Immundisolibacter sp.: one gene and its partners. The main gene of each other region encodes a partner of the protein of the gene in region 3 in a complex. Links are inferred from orthologs where the notes say so. Each region holds a gene or a part of one and is shown on either strand. Other genes may lie near its edges.

Region 1 (7,213 bases), on a different replicon or contig from region 3:
CGAAACCGTCGGCGCCGCCGATCAGCAGCGCCAGCGGCCCGCCGTGCTCCAGCCAGCCGGACAGGGCACCCGCCAGGGCTTCGGAGTCGTATTGCTCCCCACGCGGGTCGAGCAGCACCGGCCAGGCACTGTCCGGCAACGCCGCCAGCAGGCGGGCGTCTTCCTGCGCCAGCGCAGCGGCGAGGCCACCTGCGCTGCGCCGGGCCGGCGGGATTTCCTTCAGCTCCACCTTCAGGCGTCGCCCGAAACGGCTCAGATAATCGCCACAGGCGGCGCTGACCCAGGCCGGCGGTCGGTGGCCGACCGCCAGAATCAGCACCTGGCTCACACCCCGTCGCCGGCCTGCTCTGCCTTCGGCCGGCCAGGCCGCGCCGACCACAGGTCCTCGAGGCGGTACAGGGCGCGCGTCTGCGGCAGCATCACGTGCAGCACCAGGTCGACCAGGTCCACCAGCACCCATTCGGCACCGCTGTCGCCTTCCATGCCCAGAACCGGGTAACCGGCGGCCTTGGCGGCGTCGCGGGCGGATTCGGCCAGTGCCCGCACATGGCGGCTCGAGGTGCCGCTTGCCACCACCATGACACTGGTAAGGCTGGTCAGCTGGCTGACGTCGAGCACCGTCACGTCGACGGCTTTGAGTTCTTCGAGGGCGCTGAGCACCACGGCCTGCAGGCCGGCCAAGTCTTGCGGCATGTTTCAGTCGGTATAGAGGTGATGACGGCGAATGTACCGCAGGCAACCGTCGGTCACGAGAAAGTGCACGCTGCGCCCGGCGCGCAGCGCGGCCCGCACGCGGGTGGCGGAAATGTCCAGCGGCGGCAGCGCCTGGCGCCAGACCAGACCCGCCGCCGACCCGGCCAGCGCCTGCGCGCTGTCGGCCCAGCGGCCGGCCACGGCCCGGGCGAGCGCGGGCGGCAGCTCGCGGGCCGGCTCGCCCGGCAAGGGCGGACGCTGCATGACCACCAGGTGGGCCAGCTCGAACAGGTCCTGCCAGCGATGCCAGGTGGTCAGTCCCAGAAAGGCGTCTTCGCCGACCAGCAGGCACAGCGGCCGCCGGCCAAGCTGCATCCGCAGATCGGTCAGCGTATCGACCGTGTAGGACGGCCCGGCACGCTCGAGTTCCCGAGCATCCACGGTCAGTCCGGCCACGCCGCGCACCGCCAGGCGCAGCATGGCCAGGCGCTGGGCGGCGCTTGCCACCGGCTGCGAGCGGTGCGGCGGCACGTGGGCCGGGATCAGGCGCACCTGCGCCAGATCCAGCGCATCGCAGATTTCGATCGCCGCCCGCAGATGGCCGATGTGCACCGGGTCGAAGGTGCCGCCCAGGATGCCGACCGGTCGCAAGCGGCGGCGCCCGCGCACGGCGGCGGCCGTCAGGTGCGTACCTCGCCGTTGCCCAGCACCACCCACTTCTGGCTGGTCAGGCCCTCCAGCCCGACCGGCCCGCGGGCGTGCAGCTTGTCGGTGCTGATGCCGATCTCGGCCCCCAGCCCGTACTCGAAGCCGTCGGCGAAGCGGGTCGAGGCATTGACCATCACCGAGGCCGAATCGACCTCGCGCAGGAAGCGGTCGGCGCGGCCAAGGTCGCGGGTGATGATCGCTTCGGTGTGCGCCGAGCCGTAGCGGGCGATGTGCTCCATGGCCTCGTCCAGGCCGTCCACCACGCGCACGGCCAGGATCGGCGCCAGGTACTCGGCATGCCAGTCGGCCTCGGTAGCGGGCGTCATGCCCGGCACCTGGGCGCGGGCGCGCTCGCAGCCGCGCAGCTCGACGCCTTTGGCAGACAGCTCGGCGGCGATGGCCGGCAGCATGTCCGCCGCGCCGGCTGCCACCAGCAGGGTTTCCATGGCGTTGCACACGCCATAGCGGTGGGTCTTGGCGTTCAGCACGATGCGCCGGGCCATGTCCGGGTCGGCGCCGTCGTCGATGTAGACGTGGCACACGCCGTCCAGGTGCTTGAGCACCGGCACCCGCGCCTGCTGCATGACGGCCTGGATCAGCCCCTTGCCGCCGCGCGGCACGATGATGTCCACGTACTCGACCAGGCCGGCCAGCAGGCCAACCGCCGCGCGGTCGGTGGTTTCCAGCACCTGCACCGCGGTGGCCGGCAGGCCGGCGGCTTCCAAACCGCGGGCGATGCACGCCGCGATGGCCAGGTTCGAGTGCAGCGCCTCCGAGCCGCCGCGCAGGATGCAGGCGTTGCCGGATTTGAGGCACAGCCCGGCCGCGTCGGCGGTGACGTTGGGGCGGGACTCGTAAATGATGCCGACCACACCCAGCGGCGCGCGCATGCGCCCGACGCGGATGCCCGACGGCCGGGCGCGCAGCTCGTCGACCGCACCGACTGGATCGGGCAGCGCCGCGATCTGGCGCAGGCCCTCGGCCATGCCGGCGATGCCACGCGCGTCCAGCAGCAGGCGGTCGAGCAGCGCCTCGTCCAGACCCGCCGCCCGGCCGGCTGCCAGATCCTTGTCATTGGCCGCCCGCAAGGCCGCTTCGCTGCGCTGCAGGGCATCGGCAATCGCCAGCAGGGCGGCATTCTTGGCGCCGGTGCTGGCGCGGGCCATGTGTCGTGCGGCCTGGCGGGCGCGCTGGCCAAGCTGCTGCATGTAAGCGTCGAGTTCCACGGTCAGCTCCGCTGTGGGTGGGCCGAAGATTGGCGGCCGGCCTTTGCTGGCCCGGCCATGCGCAGCGCCAGCGCGGTCAGTGCCTGCCAGGGCTCGACACCGCCGCCGACGCCCTTGTTGGCACGATCGACCTGCGCCGCCTGCGCCAGCAGGCCCTGCCAGGCGGCCGGCGGCCGGCGGCGGGCGGCACGCTCGATCAGCTCGCGCCGCCGCGGCGGCTGGCCAAAGCTGTTGCCGTCGATCAGCCGTTGCAGGTCCTGCGTCAGCTGCCACAGGGCCAGGATGGGCGTCTCGCCGGAATCCTGCAGGTGCGCCAGCGCCCGCGTCAGGCGCAGCCGATCGCCGGCCAGCACCGCATCGGCCAGGTCGCGCGTCGCGTAGCGCGTGCTGTCGCCAACCGCCTGCAGCACGCCGTCACGGTCCAGCGCACCGCCGGGCGGCGCCAGCAGGGCCAGCTTGTCCAGTTCCTGCGCCGCCGCCAGCAGGTTGCCTTCGGTCAGGTCGGCCAGCAGTGCGGCCGCCTGCTCGTCCAGCGCCAGGCCCAGCCCACGCGCCCGGGCCACCAGCCAGCGCGGCAGCGCGGCGACCTCCAGCGGCCAGGCATACATGACCACCCCGGCTCGATCGCAGGCGGCGAACCAGCCGCTGTCGCGCGTGCGCTTGTCGAAACCGTCGCCGGTCAACAGCAGCAGCACGTCCGGCGGCGGCGCGGCGAGGTAGTCACACAAGGCGGCAATACCGTCCTCGGCCAATTTGCCGCTGCCCAGGCGCAGTTCGATCAGCCGGCGCTGCGCGAACAGCGACAGGCTGGCCGCCTCGCCGCGCAGCAGGCTCCAGTCGAAGCCACGCTCGACCTCGTGCACCACCCGCTCGTCGTAGCCGGCTGCCCGCGCTGCGCCGCGCACGGCGCTGGCGGCATCGGCCACCAGCAAAGGCTCCTCGCCGGCCAGCAGGTACACCGGCGCCAGGCCGCGGGCCAGGGCCGCGGGCAGCTGCTCCGGTTTCAGCTGCACGGCCGGCTCAGCCCAGGCGCGCCGCCAGGCGCCGCATGATCTGCTGCACCGCCTGGTCCTGCAGCTCCAGGCGGCCGGCGCTCTGCTCGCTCTGACTGCCCAGCACGTTGGTTTCGTCGTAGCTGACATCGCGCAGCAGCTCGACGGTCTGCGGCGCGACCAGGAAGCTGCCGTCCCGCTTTCGCAGCTCGAAACCGAGCCTGTAGCGCAGCTCGTGCTCGCGCACGCGGGCGTCGGTGCCCACGGACAGCACCCGCGTGTCGAACCTCGGGTTGCTGATCTGCAGCACCGCATCGGCGGCCGTGGCGTCCTCGACCAGACGCACGCCGCGGCTGGCCAGCGTGCGCTGCAGGCGATGGCGCAGGTCGTAGTCGTAGCCCGGCACGTCGATGAACACCGCCCCCACCGTATCGGGCAGCTGGTAGTTGCCGCGCACGTGAAAGCCGCAGCCGGACATCAGCAACAGTGCGGCCAGGGCCGGGAAGAAAAGAAATCGGCGCATGGATCGGTTCACCCGGTGTTCAGTCGACAGTTCAGACAACGATATTGACCAGCTTGCCCGGCACCACGATGACCTTGCGCACCGGCGCCTCGCCCACGAAACGCTGCACGTTCGGCTCGGCCAGCGCCGCCGCGCGCACGGCTTCCTGATCGGCGCCGGCCGGCACCCGCACGGTGCCGCGCAGCTTGCCTGAAACCTGCACTGCCAGCGTGATTTCATCGGCTTGCAGCGCCGCCGGGTCGACCAGCGGCCAGGCAGCGCGCAGCAGCGGGCCCTGGTAACCGAGCTCATCCCACAGGCCGTGCGTGATGTGCGGGACGATCGGCGACAGCAGCCGCAGCAGGATGGACAGGCCTTCCTCGACCAGCGCCCGGTAGCCGCCGCCGGTTTCCGGCACCGGCAGGCGCGACAGCTCGTTCAGCATCTTCATGCCGGCCGACACCACGGTGTTGAACTGGTTCTTGCGAAAGTCGTGGCTGGCCTGCTGCAGACAAGCGTGGATTTCGCGCCGGGCGTCGCGCTGCGCAGCGTCCAGCGCCTGCGCATCGGCGGCCGGCGCGGTCTCCCGCCAGGCGCGAAAATCGGCCGCGAAAGCCCACAGGCGCTTCAGGAAACGATTGGCACCGGCCACGCCCTCGTCGGACCATTCCAGCGCCTGGTCCGGGGACGAGGCAAAAATGATGAACAGCCGCGCCGTGTCCGCGCCGTAGCGATCGATCAGCGCCTGCGGGTCGACCGTGTTGCCCTTGGACTTGGACATCTTGGCGCCGTCCTTGAGCACCATGCCCTGCGTGAGCAGCCGCGTGAACGGCTCGCTGGCGCTGATCAGGCCCTCGTCGCGCATCAGCTTGGTGAAGAAGCGCGCGTACAGCAGGTGCAGGATGGCGTGCTCGATGCCGCCGACGTACTGGTCCACCGGCAGCCAGTGGTCGGCGCGCCGGTCCAGCATGGCCGTGTCCAGATCGGGACAGGCAAAACGCGCGAAGTACCAGGACGACTCGAAGAAGGTGTCGAAGGTGTCCGTCTCGCGGCGCGCCGCACGACCGCAGTCCGGGCAGGTGGTCTCGTAGAACTCGGGCATGCGCGTCAGCGGCGAGCCGCTGCCGTCCACCGTGACGTCCTCGGGCAGGCGCACCGGCAGCTGCGCGTCCGGCACCGGCACCGGTCCGCAGGCCTCGCAGTGGATGACCGGAATCGGGCAGCCCCAGTAGCGCTGGCGCGACACGCCCCAGTCGCGCAGGCGGTACTGCACGCGCCGGGCGCCGATGCCGCGCGCCTGCGCCAGGTCCGCGATGGCGTCGAAGGCCGCCTGAAACTCCAGACCGTCGTGAGGTCCGGAGTTGATCAGCAGGCCCTTGTCGGTGAACGCGGCGTGTTCGACCAGGCTGGCCGGATCGCCGTCGAAACCAGCCGGCGCCACCACCGGCCGGATCGGCAGCCGGTACTGGCGGGCGAATTCCCAGTCGCGCTGGTCGTGGCCGGGCACGGCCATGATGGCGCCCTCGCCGTAGTCCATCAGCACGAAGTTGGCCACCCACACCGGCATCTGCTCGCCGGTCAGCGGATGCACGGCGCGAAGGCCCGTGTCGACGCCGAGTTTTTCCTGGGTCTGCAGCGCCGCCTCGCTGGTCTCGCGGGGTTTGAGTTGGTCGATGGCGTCGGCCAGCGCCGGGTTGCCGGCCGCCACCTGCTGCGCCAGCGGATGCTCGGCCGCCACCGCCATGTAGGTGGCGCCGTACAGCGTGTCCGGGCGCGTGGTGAATACCTTCAACTGCCCGTAGCCGGGCACCTCGAAGCTCAGTTCCATACCCACCGAGCGGCCGATCCAGTTGCGCTGCATGGTCTTGACCGGCTCCGGCCAGTCCAGGCCGTCCAGGTCCGCCAGCAGTTCGTCGGCATAAGCGGTGATGCGCAGGAACCACTGCGGAATCTCGCGCCGCTCGACCAGCGCCCCGGAGCGCCAGCCGCGCCCGTCGATGACCTGCTCGTTGGCCAGCACCGTCTGGTCGACCGGGTCCCAGTTGACCGCCGCCAGCCTGCGGTAGGCCAGGCCTTTCTTCAGCAGGCGCGTGAACAGCCACTGTTCCCAGCGGTAGTACTCGGGCCGGCAGGTGGCGATCTCGCGCCGCCAGTCATAGGCAAAGCCCAGGCGCTGCAGCTGCGCGCGCATGTGGGCGATGTTGTCGTAGGTCCAGCGGCTGGGCGCGATGCCGCGCTGGATGGCGGCGTTCTCGGCCGGCATGCCGAAGGCGTCCCAGCCCATCGGCTGCAGCACGCGCCGGCCCTGCATCATCTGAAAGCGCGCCAGCACGTCGCCGATGGTGTAATTGCGCACGTGGCCCATGTGCAGCGCACCGGACGGGTACGGAAACATCGACAGGCAGTAGAACTTCTCGCCCGGCCCGTCGTCGGCCGCCGCGAAGGCGTGGTGTTCCTGCCACCAGGCCTGTGCCTGGGCTTCGACCGTGGCGGCGTCGTACTGGCGATTCATGAAGGACTGCGCAAGGGCGGCAAAAAAAGACCGCCGATTATAGCCGCCGGCCCGTGCCCGCCCGGCCCCGCCACCCGCCGACCAGACACAGCGCCAGGCACAGCAGCGTCACCGGCATCTCGCCGAAGCGCGCGAACGGCGTCAGGCCCCGCCGCGGCAGCAGCTCGCCGCGCAGCACAGTCGGCTCGAAAGGCGCCGCGCGGGCCGTGACCCGGCCGCGGTGGTCGATGATGGCGGTAACCCCCGTGTTGGTGGCGCGGGCAATCGGTCTGCCCAGCTCACGGGCCCGCATGCGGGCGATGTCCAGGTGCTGCGGCGGGGCGGTGGAATCGCCAAACCAGGCGTCGTTGCTGATGTTGATGAGCCAGTCGGCCGCCGCGCCGGCGCGCAGTTCCTGCGGAAACAGGATCTCGTAACACACCGACGCCGCCACCCGCGATTCGCCGATCCGCAGCAGCGGCTGGCCCGGACCACCGGTCGAGAAATCCGACATCGGCACCGCCAGCAGGTCCAGCACCGGGCCGATCTGGCGCTGCAGCGGCACGTACTCGCCAAACGGCACCAGGTGCCGCTTGCGGTA
Region 2 (7,185 bases), on a different replicon or contig from region 3:
TGTTCGACGCCGAGCATTTCTTCGACGGTTACAAGGCCAATCCCTCCTATGCGCTGGCGTGTCTGGAAGCCGCACAGCGCGGCGGGGCGCGCTGGATCGTGCTGTGCGACACCAACGGCGGCACGCTGCCGCACGAGGTGGAGGCCATCGTCGGCGAAGTGGCCAAGGTAATCCCCGGCGAGCGGCTGGGCATCCACTGCCACAACGACACCGAAAACGCCGTCGCCAACAGCCTGGCGGCGGTGCGGGCCGGCGTGCGCCAGGTGCAGGGCACGCTGAACGGTCTTGGCGAGCGCTGCGGCAATGCCAACCTGATCTCGCTGCTGCCGACGCTGATGCTCAAGCTCGGCTACGAAACGGGACTCAGCGAGGCCGATCTGGCGCATGTCACGCACGTCTCGCGCTTCGTCGACGAGCGCCTGAACCGCACGCCCAACCGCCACGCGCCCTACGTCGGCGAGAACGCCTTTGCCCACAAGGGCGGCCTGCACGTGTCGGCGGTCGAGAAAGACCCGCGCAGCTACGAGCACATGGCGCCGGAGCGGATCGGCAATCACCGCAAGATCCTGGTCTCCGACCAGGCTGGCCGGGCCAATGTGCTGGCGCTGCTGGACGAGGTGGGTCTGACGCTGGCGGCCGACGATCCGCGCGTCGGCCAGCTGGTCGAGCAGGTCAAGGCGCGCGAGCTGCAGGGTTATACCTACGATGGCGCCGAGGCCAGCTTCGAGCTGCTGGCGCGCGGGTTGCTGCAGGGCCTGCCGCGGTATTTCGAGCTCGACAGCTTTCGCGTCATCGACGAGCGGCGCTGGGTTGACGGTCGGCTGGTGACGCTGTCGGAGGCCACCATGAAAGTGCGCGTGGCCGGCCAGGTGCACATGACGGTGGCCGAGGGCAACGGCCCGGTCAACGCGCTGGATCTGGCCCTGCGCCAGGCGCTGCTGGCGGCCTACCCGACCCTGGCCGGGCTGCAGCTGACCGACTACAAGGTGCGGATTCTGGAATCGGGCGCCGGCACCGGGGCGACGACGCGCGTGATGCTGGAGTGCAGCGACCCCAGCCGGCGCCGCTGGACCACGGTGGGCGCCTCCACCAACGTGATCGAGGCGTCCTGGCAGGCGCTGTCGGATGCCATCACGTACAAGCTGTGGCACGACGGCGTAAACGCCTGAGAACGAGTACGAAGGACTTCTGTGGGAGACCCGCCCGCGGGCCGAATGAGCGGGGCGCCGGTAGTTTGATTCGCGGCGGGGGTGCCGCTCTCACGGTCGGTTGCCTATACCTTCAGCAGATGCTCGCGGTAGTGGCGCAGTTCGCGGATCGAGTCGTGGACGTCTTCCAGCGCCAGGTGCGAGGAGCGCTTCTTGAATGAGGCGGCCACCTCAGGTGCCCAGCGCAGCGCCAGTTCCTTCAGCGTGCTGACGTCAAGATTCCGGTAGTGGAAATAGGCTTCCAGCTCGGGCATCAACCGGGCCAGGAAGCGGCGGTCCTGGCAGATGCTGCTGCCGCACATGGGCGATTCGTTGCGCCCCACGTGGCGGCGCAGGAAGTCCACCGTCTGGCGCTCGGCCTCGGCCAGCGTGATGGTGGAGTTGCGGACCCGCTCGACCAGGCCGCTTTTGGTGTGCTGGCGGGTGTTCCATTCGTCCATGCCGGCCAGCATCTCCTCCGGTTGCTGGATGGCCAGCATGGGTCCCTCGGCGATGACGTTCAGGTCCGCATCGGTGACCACGGTGGCGATCTCGATGATGCCGTCCCAGGCCGTATTCAGGCCGGTCATTTCGAGGTCTATCCAGATCAGGGAGCCGGCTTTCGGGGGCATCAGGTATCCAGCGGGGCGGGTGACGCGGACGATTAAACGCCACGCGCAACCGGGGGGCAAACGAGGGGGCGCGGACTATAGCATGCCGGTTCGTGGCGTCCGGCGCACAAGGAAACGCTGCGCTCTTTGGCGTTGCCCGCAGCGCCGGGACGCGCTGCCAAAATCAGCGGCTGTAGGAGCCCGGCTGCGCCGGGCGATCCTCGCGCAGGGAAGCTGCGCTGACCTGGTTTTTCCAGGTGGCGGGCGCTGAGAAATCCAGGATGGATTTATTCAGCGCTCCATCAGGCGCCGTAGTCGCGCCGGCCCAGCAGCGCCTGGCGCAGCGTGCCGCCGTCGACGAATTCCAGGTCGCCGCCCATCGGCACGCCGTGGGCGATGCGCGTGCTGCGGATGCCGCGCGCGCGGGCCAGTTCCGCGATGTAGTGGGCGGTGGCCTCGCCCTCGACGGTGGGGTTGGTGGCCAGGATCAGTTCCTGCACCTCGCCGCTGTCCAGGCGCGTCGTGAGGCGGTCCAGCTCCAGTTCTGCGGGGCCGATGCCGTCCAGCGGCGACAGGTGGCCGTGCAGCACGTAATACAGTCCCTGGAAGCCGCTTGCCTGGTCGATGGCCTGCACGTCGGCCGGGCTTTCCACCACGCACAGCAGGCTGTGGTCGCGCCGCGGCGAGCTGCACACTGCGCAAACGTCCTGTTCGGTCAGGTTGCGACACTGGCTGCAACGGCCGACCCGCTCCATGGCCTCCAGCAGCACCTGCCCCAGCCGCCGGCCACCGTCGCGGTCGCGCACCAGCAGGTGGAAGGCCATGCGCCGGGCCGACTTGGGGCCGACGCCCGGCAGGCGCTGCAGGGCCTGCGTCAGTGCCTCGATAAGTCCCTGGGCCACGACGCCGTCGGATCAGAACGGCAGGTTCATGCCGGGCAGCTTCATGCCGCCCAGCGCGCTGTTCATGTGTTCCTGCGTGGCCTGTTCGACCTTGCGCAGGGCGTCGTTGACGGCGGCAGCGACCAGGTCTTCGAGCATGTCGCGATCGTCGCCGAGCAGGCCGGGGTCGATGCTGACCCGCCGCACCTGGTGGTTGCAGCTGATGGTCACGGTGACCAGCCCGCCGCCGGCGGCGCCGCTGACTTCGATGCCCGCCAGCGCCTGCTGCGCCTTTTGCATGGCCTCCTGCATGCGTTGGGCCTGTTGCATGAGCTGATTCATGTTGCCTTTCATGGGCGTTCCTCGTGTTCGTGGCGAGTGCCGAGTTTAGCGGGCGCGGCCCGGCCCGGGCGGCCTAATCGGTGCGGCCCAACCGGGGCGGCCTAATCGGCCGCTGCTTCAGAGCCGTCGATGATGCGCGCATCGAGTGTGTCCATCAGGCCGCGCACCAGCGGGTTGCTTTCCAATGTGCTGCGAGCCTGCGCCTGGCGCTCGGCCGCGGCGCGGGCCGATTGCTGCGCCGGCGTGTCGGCCGCGGCGGCCTGGTCGCTGAAGTCCACCCGTGCCGGCTGACCGATCAGGCCCGACAGGGCTTCGGTCAACGCTTGCCGGGTCGCCGGCGTGAGCAGGCCCCGGCTGCGGGCGTCCACTGCCAGCTCGAAATGGTTGTCCCGACGTTGCAGCAGCGCGCAGTGTTGTGCCAATTGATTGGCAGCCCCGCGCAGGCCGAGCTGCGCGGCGAGTGTGGCCCAGTCGTCGAGGGCTGCGGTCGGCTGCCGCGCGGTCGTTGGCGCTGCCGGTTGCCGGGGCGGCTCGATGGCCGCTGACGCCGCCGGTACGGGCCTGGCGGTTGGTCTTTCAGCCGCTCCCGATGTCCGGACCGTCGTCGCTGGAGCCGTCGACACCGGCGCGGGGCGGCTTGCCGGCGGCGCTGCCGGGGCGGCCTTTTGCGGTTCCGGCCGCCGCGTGGGCGCGTCCTCGCCGCCGTCCGGGCGGAACACCAGCAGGCGCAGCAGCAGCATTTCAAGGCCGCTGGCCGGGTCCGGCGCCAGCGGCAGGTCGCGGCGGCCGATCAGCGCCATCTGGTAGTAGAGCTGCACGTCCTCGGCGGCGATGCGATGGGCGAGTGCATCGACCACCGCCGGGTCGGCATCGGCGGCCAGACTGGCGCCCGGTACCGCCTGGCACAGCGCCACCTGGTGCAGCAGGCGCAGCAGGTCGTCCAGCACGGCGGCCGGGTCGGCGGCCTGGGCGTTGGTTTCGGCCAGCGCCGCCAGCAGGGCCGGGCCGTCGCCATCGGCCAGGGCGTTCAGCAGCCGCACGGCATGGCTGCGGTCCAGCGTGCCCAGCATGGCGCGCACCGCATCGGCATGCAGTTCGCCGCCGCCGTGCGCCAGCGCCTGGTCGAGCAGGCTCAGCGCGTCGCGCATGCTGCCGGCCGCGGCGCGTGCCAGCAGTTCCACGGCGGCCGCATCCGGCGCGATCTGCTCGGCCAGCAGCACGCGTGTCAGTTGTCCGCCGACCTGCTCCGGCGTCAACGCGCGCAGGTTGAACTGCAGGCAGCGCGACAGGATGGTGGCCGGAATCTTCTGCGGGTCGGTGGTGGCCAGCAGGAACTTGATGTGCGGCGGCGGTTCTTCAAGGGTCTTGAGCAGCGCGTTGAAGCTGCTCTTGGAGAACATGTGCACCTCGTCGATGAGGTACACCTTGTAGCGGCCCTGCGTGGGCGCGTACTGGACGTTTTCGAGCAGGTCGCGGGTGTCGTCGACGCCCGTGCGCGAGGCGGCATCGACCTCGATCATGTCCATGAAGCGCCCGGCGTCGATGGCGGTGCAGGCCGCGCACTGGCCGCAGGGCTCGACGCTGACGCCCTGCTCGCAGTTCAGCGCCTTGGCGAACAGGCGGGCGACGGTGGTCTTGCCGACGCCCCGGGTGCCGGTGAACAGATACGCGTGGTGCAGGCGATCGCTGGCCAGGGCATTGGTCAGGGCGCGGCGCACGTGCTCCTGACCGACCATGTCGGCGAAGCGGCGCGGCCGCCACTTGCGGGCGAGCGCCTGGTAGCTCACAAGACGCACGCAAACATGAGGGCGGCGGAACCTGCCAGCCGGGCCCCGGCGCCTGAATCGTTCGCTACCGTTGCTCCCTTCCGGGCCTGGCGGGGTTCACGAGCTATCACCGCGGGGAGACTGACAGGCCCGCCATTGAACCGAACACATCGACAGAACTGGCGGAGAGGGAGGGATTCGAACCCTCGATACGCTTTTGACGTATACACACTTTCCAGGCGTGCTCCTTCAACCACTCGGACACCTCTCCGGGAATCGGCCCCGGCCATGAGGAGCATCGAGTACGGCCGGATGGCGGCGCGGCAGACCCGCGCCAAGATCAACTCACGCGCGAGTAGTACTCGACGACGAAGTTTTCCTGCACCTCGAGCGGGATGTCGGCGCGTTCGGGCATGTGCCGGAAGGTGCCGGTCATCGTGCTGGCGTCCATGTCCAGGTACTCGGGCAGGCTCAGCGACGGCGACTGCAGGGTCTCCACGATCACCGGATGCTGGCGGCTGCCTTCGTGCACGCCGATCACGTCACCGGGACGCAGCGGGTAGCTCGGAATGTCCACGCGCCGGCCGTTGACCGTGATGTGGCCGTGCTTTACCACCTGGCGGGCGGCCGGGATGGTCGGCGCGAAGCCGAGGCGGAACACCACGTTGTCCAGGCGCGATTCGAGCAGCGCCAGCAGGTTTTTGCCGGTGTCGCCCTTGCGGCTGGCGGCGGCCTTGAAGTAATTGCGAAGCTGACGCTCGCCAAGGCCGTAGTTGTAGACCAGCTTCTGCTTCTCATCCAGGCGCAGGCGATAGTCGCTGGGCCGGCCGCGGCGGGCGCCGTGCTGGCCGGGCGGGTTGGCGCGCACGCCGTCGGTCTTGCGGGTAAGACCCGGCAGCTGCTGCTGAAAACGCCGTACAACCCTGAGCCGGGGACCGGTATACCGTGCCATCGATGCTGTGTCCTGACCTGAAAAAAACGCCGGGCGGGTGCCCGGCGGTTCAAAAACAAGGGGGCTATGTTACCCGCGCCGGCGTGTGGGTTTCAAGCCGCCGCTGCTGCGCACCGGCCGGCTGGCCGTCGCCGGGCGCACGGACACGCTGGCCAGCTCGGCCGCAGTGGCCTCGCGGTACTGGCCACGGCCGAGCGCGCGCGGCAGCTGCAAGGGCCCGAAGCGCACCCGCAGCAGCCGGCTGACGACGATGCCCTGCGAGGCCCACAGGCGGCGCACCAGGCGATTGCGGCCCTCGTCGACGGTGACGTTGTACCAGTGGTTGCGCCCCTCGCCGCCGCCGTCGGTGATGATCACGAAGCGGGCCGGACCGTCCTCCAGTTCCACGCCGGCGCGCAGCCGCTCCAGCATGGCCGCGTCCACGTCGCCATTGACGCGCACCGCGTATTCGCGCTGCAGGTGGTTCGAGGGGTGCATCAGCCGGTTGGCCAGGGCGCCGTCGGTGGTCAGCAGCAGCAGGCCGGAGCTGCTGATGTCCAGGCGCCCGACGCTGATCCAGCGCCCGGTCGGCAACGGCGGCAGGCGGTCGAACACGGTCGGTCGGCCCTGCGGGTCGTGGCGGGTGCAGACCTCGCCTTCCGGCTTGTGGTAGATCAGAAGCCGTGTCTTGGCCGGCGCCGCCAGCGTGACCGGCTGGCCATCCACGGTGATGCGATCGGCGCCGGTCACGCTCTGGCCGAGCACCGCCGGCTGATCGTTGACGTGCACGCGCCCGGCGCGGATCCAGTCCTCGATCTGCCGCCGCGAGCCCAGGCCCACCTGCGCCAATACCTTGTGCAGCCGCTCGCCGGCGGGTGGATGCTTGCGCTCAGTTGGCATGGTCGGCCGCCTCCGGCGGCAGCATTGACAGTTGCAGATCGCCCACCCGCTCATCGTCGGGGTTGGCCAGGTCCGCCAGCGCCGGCAGTTGGCTGAGGCTGCGCAGGCCGAAGTAGTCCAAGAAGGCCTTGGTGGTGCCAAACACGGCCGGCCGGCCCGGTACCTCGCGGTGGCCGAGCACGCGCACCCAGCCGCGGTCGAGCAAGGATTTGATCATGCCGCTGCCCAGCGTGACGCCGCGGATGTCCTCGATATCGGCGCGCGTCACCGGCTGGCGGTAGGCGATGATGGCAAGCGTCTCGAGCACCGCGCGCGAGTAGCGCGGCGCCCGTTCGGCCAGCAGCGGCGCCACCGCCGCGGCATGCACGGCGCGCACCTGGTAGCGGTAGCCGCTGGCGGTGTGCACCAACTCCAGCGCACGGTCCGCGCACTCCAGGGTTAGCTGGTCGATGGCGCGGGTGATGTCGGCGCGGGTTGCCGTCTGGCCTTGCGGCAGCAGGCGCTGCAGGCGCTCCACGTCCAGCGGCTCGCTGGCCACCAGCAGGGCCGCCTCGATGACGCGCAGCA
Region 3 (7,287 bases):
GCAAGGCCGCCTTTGCCGCCAAACTGGCGCAGTTCGAAGGCGAGAAGATCGAACAGTTCAGCGTGGTCGACGCCGAGCGCGCCGGGCTGATCCGCAGCACCATCGAGCAGCAGGCCCAGGGCCGGCTGCAGGTAGCCGCCATCACCCGCCGCTCGCGCAAGCGCAACCCCGGCCCGCCGTTCATCACCTCCACCCTGCAGCAGGAAGCCTCCAAGCGCTTCGGCTTCACCGCCCAGCGCACGATGCGCATCGCGCAGCAGCTGTACGAGGGCATCGACATCGGCAGCGGCCCGGTCGGCCTGATCACTTACATGCGTACCGACTCCACCAGCCTGGCGCAGGAAGCGGTAGCCGAGATCCGGGAGCTCATCGCCCAGCGATTTGGCAGCGACACGCTGCCCAAGTCGCCCAATGTGTTCAAGACCAAGAGCAAGAACGCACAGGAGGCCCACGAGGCGATCCGGCCCAGCTCCGCGGCGCGCACGCCCGAGTCGGTGCGCGCGTACCTGAGCGCGGACCAGCTGAAGCTCTACACGCTGGTCTGGAACCGCACCATTGCCTGTCAGATGAACCCGGCGGTGATCGACACCGTGGCGGTCGACCTGTGCCCACCCGGCCATAAGCCGACGCTGCTGCGGGCGACCGGCTCCACGGTGCGCGAGCCGGGTTTCCTGGCCGTTTACGACAACCGCGAGGATGGTGAGCAGGCCGATGCGAATCTGCCGGCGCTGGAGTTGGACGAGCTGGTCGAACTGCGCGCGCTCGAGGCGAACCAGCACTTCACCGAGCCGCCGCCGCGCTTCAACGAAGCCAGCCTGATCAAGGCGCTGGAAGAATTCGGCATCGGCCGGCCGTCGACCTACGCCAGTATCATCACTACGCTCCAGCAGCGCGAATACGTGCAGCTCGACGGCAAGCGCTTCATGCCCACCGACGTCGGTCGCGTGGTCAGCCGCTTTCTGACCGAGTTCTTCACCCAGTACGTCGATTACGACTTCACGGCCCGCCTGGAGGACGAACTGGACGCTGTGTCGCGCGGCGAGGCGGAGTGGGTACCGGTGCTGGAGCGCTTCTGGCAGCCGTTCCACGAGCGAGTGGTGCAGACCGAAACCTCGGTCGCGCGGCGGGACGTCACGCAGCAGCAGCTGGACGAGGCCTGCCCCGAATGTGGCAAGCCGCTGGCGATACGGCTTGGCAAGCGGGGCAACTTCATCGGCTGCACCGCCTATCCGGAGTGCAAGTACACGCGCGACATCAAGCCGGCCACCGGCGAGCCGGAGCCGCCACTGGAGCTTCTGGACCGCAAGTGTCCGGAGTGTGGCGGCGATCTGGCCTACAAGCGCGGTCGCTACGGGCGCTTCATAGGCTGCGTGAACTACCCCACCTGCAAGCACGTGGAGCCCCTGAACAAGCCCAAGGACACCGGCATCGGCTGCCCGGACTGCAAACAGGGCACGCTCATGGAGCGCAAGTCCCGCTACGGCAAGCTGTTTTATTCCTGCAGTCGTTACCCGGACTGCAAATACGCCGTCTGGGATCCGCCTCTGGCCCAGCCGTGCCCGAAGTGCGGACACGCCATCATGACCATCAAGACCACCAAGCGGCGCGGCGTCGAGAAACTGTGCCCCGACAAGGCCTGCGGCTATCGGGAACCGGCGCCGGAGCTGGCCGAAAGCGCCGCCTGAAGGCTGCCCAGGCAGTGATCGGCGGGCATTGCGCACTGGCCACCGCACCGATGGCCAGCGCGCAGTGCCTGGACCTCACACGTCCAGATTGGCCACGGCAAGCGCGTTGGTTTCGATGAACTCGCGCCGCTGCGACACTTCATCGCCCATCAGGGTGGTGAACATCTGATCGGCCGCCACCACGTCCTCCACCCGCACCCGAAGCAGGCGCCGGGTGGCGAAATCCATGGTGGTCTCCCATAGCTGCTCGGGATTCATCTCGCCGAGCCCCTTGTAGCGCTGCACACTGACCCCGCGCTGACCTTCGGCAAGCAGCGCTTCAAGGGCGTCCCCAAAACGCGCCACCGGGCGGCTGGTGTCGCCAATCCGCAGCGTGGCGCCAGGCCCGATCAGGCCAGCCAGGCGCTCTGCCATCACACCGATGCCGCGATATTCGGGCGAGTGCCAGAACGCCTGTCCCAGGGAAAACGTCGTTCGCACGCCGTGCTCGTGACGCTCAACCTGCAGCGCGCCTTGCGCACCGTCGGATGCGATCTGCCAGCGCGCGGTAAAGCGCGTGGAGCCGCCCGCGAGCGCAGCCTCCAGGCCCGCCGCCAGAGCCGTCATCGCGGATGCGTCCTGCAGGCGTTCCTCGGTCACGCGCGGCAACCCCAGAAGCGCATCCAGGATTCGCCGGTCAAAGCGCCGGCTGGCACGCTCGATCAAGGCCAGCGCGGCGGTGTAGTCCTTGGCCAGGGCTTCGAAATCCTCCACCGGCAGGGCTGGCGCATCCTGTGACGGATGAAGGGCCACGTTCTGCAGCGCCAGTTCCAACAGGTACAGGTTCAGCGTGCGGTCGTCCTTGAGGTAACGCTCCTGTTTGCCCTTCCTGACCCGATACAGCGGAGGCTGGGCTATGTACAAATGACCACGCTCTATCAACTCGGGCATCTGCCGATAGAAGAACGTCAGCAGCAAGGTGCAGATATGTGCGCCATCCACGTCGGCGTCGGTCATGATGATGATGCGGTGGTAACGCAGCTTGTCGGGGTTGTATTCCTCGCGGCCGATGCCGCAGCCGAGCGCCGTGATCAAGGTGCCGACTTCGGCTGACGCAAGCATCTTGTCGAACCGGGCCTTCTCGACGTTCAGGATCTTGCCCTTCAGCGGCAAAATGGCCTGCGAACGCCGGTCGCGGGCCTGTTTTGCGGAGCCTCCGGCAGAATCACCCTCGACCAGGTAGAGCTCGCACAGGCTCGGGTCCTTTTCCTGGCAGTCGGCCAGCTTGCCGGGCAGCCCTGCGATATCCAGCACGCCTTTGCGGCGGGTCATCTCGCGGGCCCGCCGGGCCGCCTCGCGCGCCCGCGCAGCATCGATGATCTTGGACACGATGGCGCGCGCCTCGGCGGGATGCTCGAGCAGGAAATCGCTGAACCTGTCGGCGATGGCCGCCTCGACGATGCCCTTGACCTCGGATGAAACCAGCTTTTCCTTGGTCTGCGACGAGAATTTCGGGTCCGGCACCTTGACCGACAGAACGCAGGTCATGCCCTCGCGGATGTCCTCGCCGGCCGTCTCGACCTTGGCCTTCTTGGCCAGACCTTCCTTTTCGATGTATTGATTCAGCGTACGCGTGAGACCGGTTCGAAAGCCGGCCAGATGCGTGCCGCCATCCCGTTGCGGAATGTTGTTCGTGAAGCAGAACATCGTCTCCTGGTAGGAGTCGTTCCACTGGATGGCAACCTCGACCCCCACATCGCCGCGCTGGTCCAGGAAATGGAACACCGTCGGGTGCAGCGGTGTCTTGTTGCGATTCAGATGCTCGACAAACGAGCTGATGCCGCCGACATACTCGAAAACCTCCTGCCGGTCGTCGCGTTCGTCATTCAGTTCGATGCGTACGCCGGAGTTCAGAAACGACAGTTCCCGTAGGCGTTTCGCCAGGATGTCGTAGTGGAACTCGACGTCGGTGAATACCACCGGGCTGGGGCGGAAATAGACCTTGGTACCGGTCGAGTCTGCGTCGCCCACGATCGCAAGCGGAGCCTGTGGCACGCCGTCGCGGTAGATCTGCTCGTGCAGTTTGCCGTCCCGACGGATGGTCAGCTTCAGGTACTCGGATAGTGCATTCACCACCGAGACTCCGACGCCGTGCAAACCGCCGGAAATCTTGTAGGAGTTGTCGTCGAATTTCCCGCCGGCGTGGAGCGTGGTCATGATCACTTCCGCCGCGGAGCAGCCTTCCTCGGCATGGATATCCACGGGGATTCCGCGACCATCGTCCTCGACGCTGACGCCCCCGTCACTGTGTATGACGACCTTCACGTGACTGCAGTGCCCGGCCAGGGCTTCGTCGATTGCGTTGTCCACCACCTCGAACACCATGTGGTGCAGCCCGCTGCCGTCATCGGTGTCACCGATATACATGCCGGGACGCTTGCGGACCGCATCGAGGCCTTTCAGTACTTTGATGCTGGAAGAGTCGTAAATGTGTTCGTCAGTCATGGGAGTCTCGGAAAGATGCCTGCACCAGCGCGCCCCGTTCCACGTGAAACACGGCGCCGACATCGGCGGTAAGTTCGGCGTGCAAGACCGGAGAGGTAACGAAACGCTGCAGCTGATGACTCGCCAAAGCCGCCAGCACGGCGCTCAGGTGACGGCCGTCCAACTCGGCGGCAAGATCGTCAAAGAAAATGAGGGGTTGCGACTCGGGCTTCAGCTTCAGCAAATCCTCAAGCTGCGCCAGCCGCAAAATCAAATAAAGCAACTTGATCTGCCCGGACGAAAGGTGCTCCAGGCCCAGCTTCTGTTCGGTGCGCACAAGCAGATTTGCCCGATGCGGCCCACCGGAAGTGTAGCCAAGACCGCGGTCCCTGTCTTCGGATTCGAACCAGTACTCGGCCAGGGTCACGCCATCACGCCAGCCACGTTGCAGATCCAGCGTCACACCAAAGTCGAGCTGAAGTCGTTGGCAAACCACATCGACACAGGCCTGCAGCCTGCGGACATACGCTGCCCGGCAGGAACTGATCGACTCTCCGGCCTCGCCCATCACATCCAACCACGGCGATGCCGGCTGTCTGGCGCGAAGCGCTGCGTTGCGTTGCGCCAGGGCCGCGTGATACCGCGCCCAGGTCACGTGAAATCCCGGTTCCACGTGAAACAAGCCCCAATCCAACACCGAGCGCCGCTCGCCGGATCCAATCCTGAACCGCCGCACCCCATCCTGGGACAGCGCCAGAACCGGCAGCAACCGGGCCAGCTCCGATGCCGCCTTGAGCGGCCGCCCATCCAACCGCATCCGCGTACCGGCCGCGTCCCGATCCAGACGGACATGCAATTCGCGTCCGTCGGCGTCATCGAACCACGCGCTGACATTCAAGCCAGAGGTCCCGCGCCGAACGACCTGCGTTGTATCCCGTGTTCGAAACGACCTCCCGACTGCAGCCAGATGGATCGCCTCGAGCAAGGATGTCTTGCCGCCACCGTTTGGCCCCACCAGCACGTTGAGCCCCGGCGCCGGACACCAGTCGATCGCTTCCAGGTTGCGCACATCGCGAACGATGAGTCGCGACAACCGCATCGATTTCCTCTACAGCCGCATCGGCATGATGACGTAGCGATTGAACCCGCCGGCCGGCTCCGTCAGCAGGCAGCTGCTGCCCGGATCCGACAGGTGCAGCCGCACCGACTCGCTGCGCAGGGCCGTCAGCACATCGATCAGGTAGCTGACGTTGAAACCGATTTCAAGGCTGGCACCGGCGTAATCGACTTCAAGTTCGTCCTCGGCGTCTTCGTTTTCCGCATTGTTTGCCGAAAGTCGCAACAGATTCGGTTCCAGCTGCAGGCGCACGGAGCGGTACTTTTCGTTCGCAAAAATGGCCACGCGGTTCAGGGCATCGCGCAAGGCCAGACGGTCGATATCGAGCACCTTGTCCTGATTGCGGGGCACCACCCGCTCGTAGTCAGGAAAACTGCCGTCGATCACCTTGGATTTGAACACGATGTCCGCAGCCGACAAGGTCAGGTGATCCACACCGACACACAGCCGCGCAGGGCTCTCGTCATCACTCAAAAGCCGCAGGGCCTCGATGACTGTCTTGCGCGGCACGATGATGCGCCGATTCAGTTCGGGTGCCAGTTCGAGCGGCAACTCCGTTATCGCCATGCGATGACCGTCGGTCGCCACCAGCCGCACCTTGCCGGCATTGATTTCGAACAGCATGCCGTTCAGGTAATAGCGCACGTCCTGTTGCGCCATGGCGAAGTGTGTTGCCTCGATGGCACGTCGCAGATCCCGCTGCGGCAATTCGAGCACCAGCTCATCCGCCGTGACATCAATACCCGGAAACTCCGCCGCCGGCAGGATACTGAGACTGAATCGGGACCGACCGGCGCGAACCGTGGCCCGATCGCCGCTGGCGTCGATCGTCAGCAGCGTACCGTCGGGCAGGGCACGGCACAGGTCGAGCAGCTTGCGCGCCGGCAGCGTCGTTGCTCCGGGAGCCACGCATTTGTCGAGCGTGCCGGGAACCGACAGTTCGACCTCGAGATCGGTCGCGGACAGACGAAACCCGTGCTCGGTAGCGGTCAGCAGCACGTTGGCCAGGATCGGCAGCGTCTGGCGGCGCTCGACCACCGCATGCGCAACCTGCAGGGGTGTCAGAAGCTGGTTGCGTTCCACGCTGATCTTCATGGTCGACCTCGATTAAGTTCCATGTATTGAATATTTAAAGCTTATTAGTATTAGCGCTGTGGAAAACTGGGTAACTAAAAATAATCAATTTACATCAATGAGTTGAATTTAGTTTTGGCGATGTAAAAAAAGCAACAGACACGGTTAACAGTCCCTGACGGCCGCCGTTGACCACGCTTTCCCGACCCGCTGTCCAAGGCTTATCCACAGGTTTTCAGCTGGTCAGGATGTGTCGAAGATTGATGTAGTCCGCGGCGATCGACTCGTCGTCGCGGCGCAGTTCCGTGACCCGCTCGCAGGCGTACAGCACCGTGGTGTGATCTCGCCCCCCGAACGCCGCGCCGATTTCCGGCAGGCTGCAGGAGGTCAGCTCCTTCGCCAGCGCCATGCCGACCTGGCGCGGGCGAACGAAGTTGCGCTTGCGGCTGCGAGCCGTCAGGTCGCTGCCGCGCAGCCGGTAGTACTCGGCTACCGCCTTGAGGATGGACTCTAGGGTCACCTGTCGATCCTGCGCCTTGATGATGTCCTTCAAGGCCTCGCGAGTCAGTTCCAGGCTGATCGGCGCATGTGTGAGCGTGGCATAGGCGATGACCGTCAGCAGTGCGCCTTCGAGCTCTCGCACATTGGAATGCACCCGCTTGGCGATGAAAAACGCCACGTCCTGGGGCACGGTCTTTTTGGCCAGATCGGCCTTGCTGAGCAAGATGGCGACGCGGGTTTCCATGTCGGGCGGCTCGACCGCAACCGACAGCCCCCACCCGAAGCGGGACTTGAGGCGGTCTTCCAGGCCCTTGATATCGCGCGGATAACGGTCACAGCTCATCACCAGCTGGTTCTTGCTCTCCAGCATCGAATTGAACACGTGGAAGAACTCTTCCTGCGAGCGCTCCTTGCCGGCCAGGAACTGGATGTCATCCACCAGCAGCA

What was found.
Region 1: the proteins of dnaN (region 3) and holA are in contact, whole or in part, in a cryo-EM structure (PDB 8GIZ), measured with the Escherichia coli proteins. The link is inferred for Immundisolibacter sp. from one-to-one orthologs.
Region 2: the proteins of dnaN (region 3) and dnaX are in contact, whole or in part, in a cryo-EM structure (PDB 8GIZ), measured with the Escherichia coli proteins. The link is inferred for Immundisolibacter sp. from one-to-one orthologs.

The regions. Positions count from the first base shown.
Region 1 is NZ_JACIZD010000004.1:39,169-46,381, forward strand. Bases 1,636-4,540 are described here. They hold holA (DNA polymerase III subunit delta), read right to left. Parts: upstream 3,641-4,540; coding sequence 2,630-3,640; downstream 1,636-2,629. Other genes in these bases: H5U26_RS07795 (glutamate-5-semialdehyde dehydrogenase), read right to left, coding at 1,636-2,609; lptE (LPS assembly lipoprotein LptE), read right to left, coding at 3,648-4,142; leuS (leucine--tRNA ligase), read right to left, coding at 4,174-4,540. Outside these bases: 23S rRNA (pseudouridine(1915)-N(3))-methyltransferase RlmH, read right to left, coding at 1-328; rsfS (ribosome silencing factor), read right to left, coding at 325-693; nadD (nicotinate-nucleotide adenylyltransferase), read right to left, coding at 697-1,344; more of H5U26_RS07795, read right to left, coding at 1,374-1,635; more of leuS, read right to left, coding at 4,541-6,633; lnt (apolipoprotein N-acyltransferase), read right to left, coding at 6,671-7,213. UniProt on the Escherichia coli protein: Part of the beta sliding clamp loading complex, which hydrolyzes ATP to load the beta clamp onto primed DNA to form the DNA replication pre-initiation complex.
Region 2 is NZ_JACIZD010000003.1:192,759-199,943, forward strand. The notes cover bases 2,471-5,347. They hold dnaX (DNA polymerase III subunit gamma/tau), read right to left. Parts: upstream 4,818-5,347; coding sequence 3,123-4,817; downstream 2,471-3,122. Other genes in these bases: recR (recombination mediator RecR), read right to left, coding at 2,471-2,700; H5U26_RS06925 (YbaB/EbfC family nucleoid-associated protein), read right to left, coding at 2,713-3,033; rpsD (30S ribosomal protein S4), read right to left, coding at 5,128-5,347. Outside these bases: cimA (citramalate synthase), read left to right, coding at 1-1,169; orn (oligoribonuclease), read right to left, coding at 1,274-1,819; more of recR, read right to left, coding at 2,101-2,470; more of rpsD, read right to left, coding at 5,348-5,739; SMC-Scp complex subunit ScpB, read right to left, coding at 6,608-7,185. UniProt on the Escherichia coli protein: Part of the beta sliding clamp loading complex, which hydrolyzes ATP to load the beta clamp onto primed DNA to form the DNA replication pre-initiation complex.
Region 3 is NZ_JACIZD010000001.1:325,651-332,937, forward strand. What follows is about bases 4,309-7,287. They hold dnaN (DNA polymerase III subunit beta), read right to left. Parts: upstream 6,361-7,287; coding sequence 5,257-6,360; downstream 4,309-5,256. Other genes in these bases: recF (DNA replication and repair protein RecF), read right to left, coding at 4,309-5,241; dnaA (chromosomal replication initiator protein DnaA), read right to left, coding at 6,575-7,287. Also shown: topA (type I DNA topoisomerase), read left to right, coding at 1-1,685; gyrB (DNA topoisomerase (ATP-hydrolyzing) subunit B), read right to left, coding at 1,761-4,169; more of recF, read right to left, coding at 4,162-4,308. UniProt on the Escherichia coli protein: Confers DNA tethering and processivity to DNA polymerases and other proteins. Acts as a clamp, forming a ring around DNA (a reaction catalyzed by the clamp-loading complex) which diffuses in an ATP-independent manner freely and bidirectionally along dsDNA.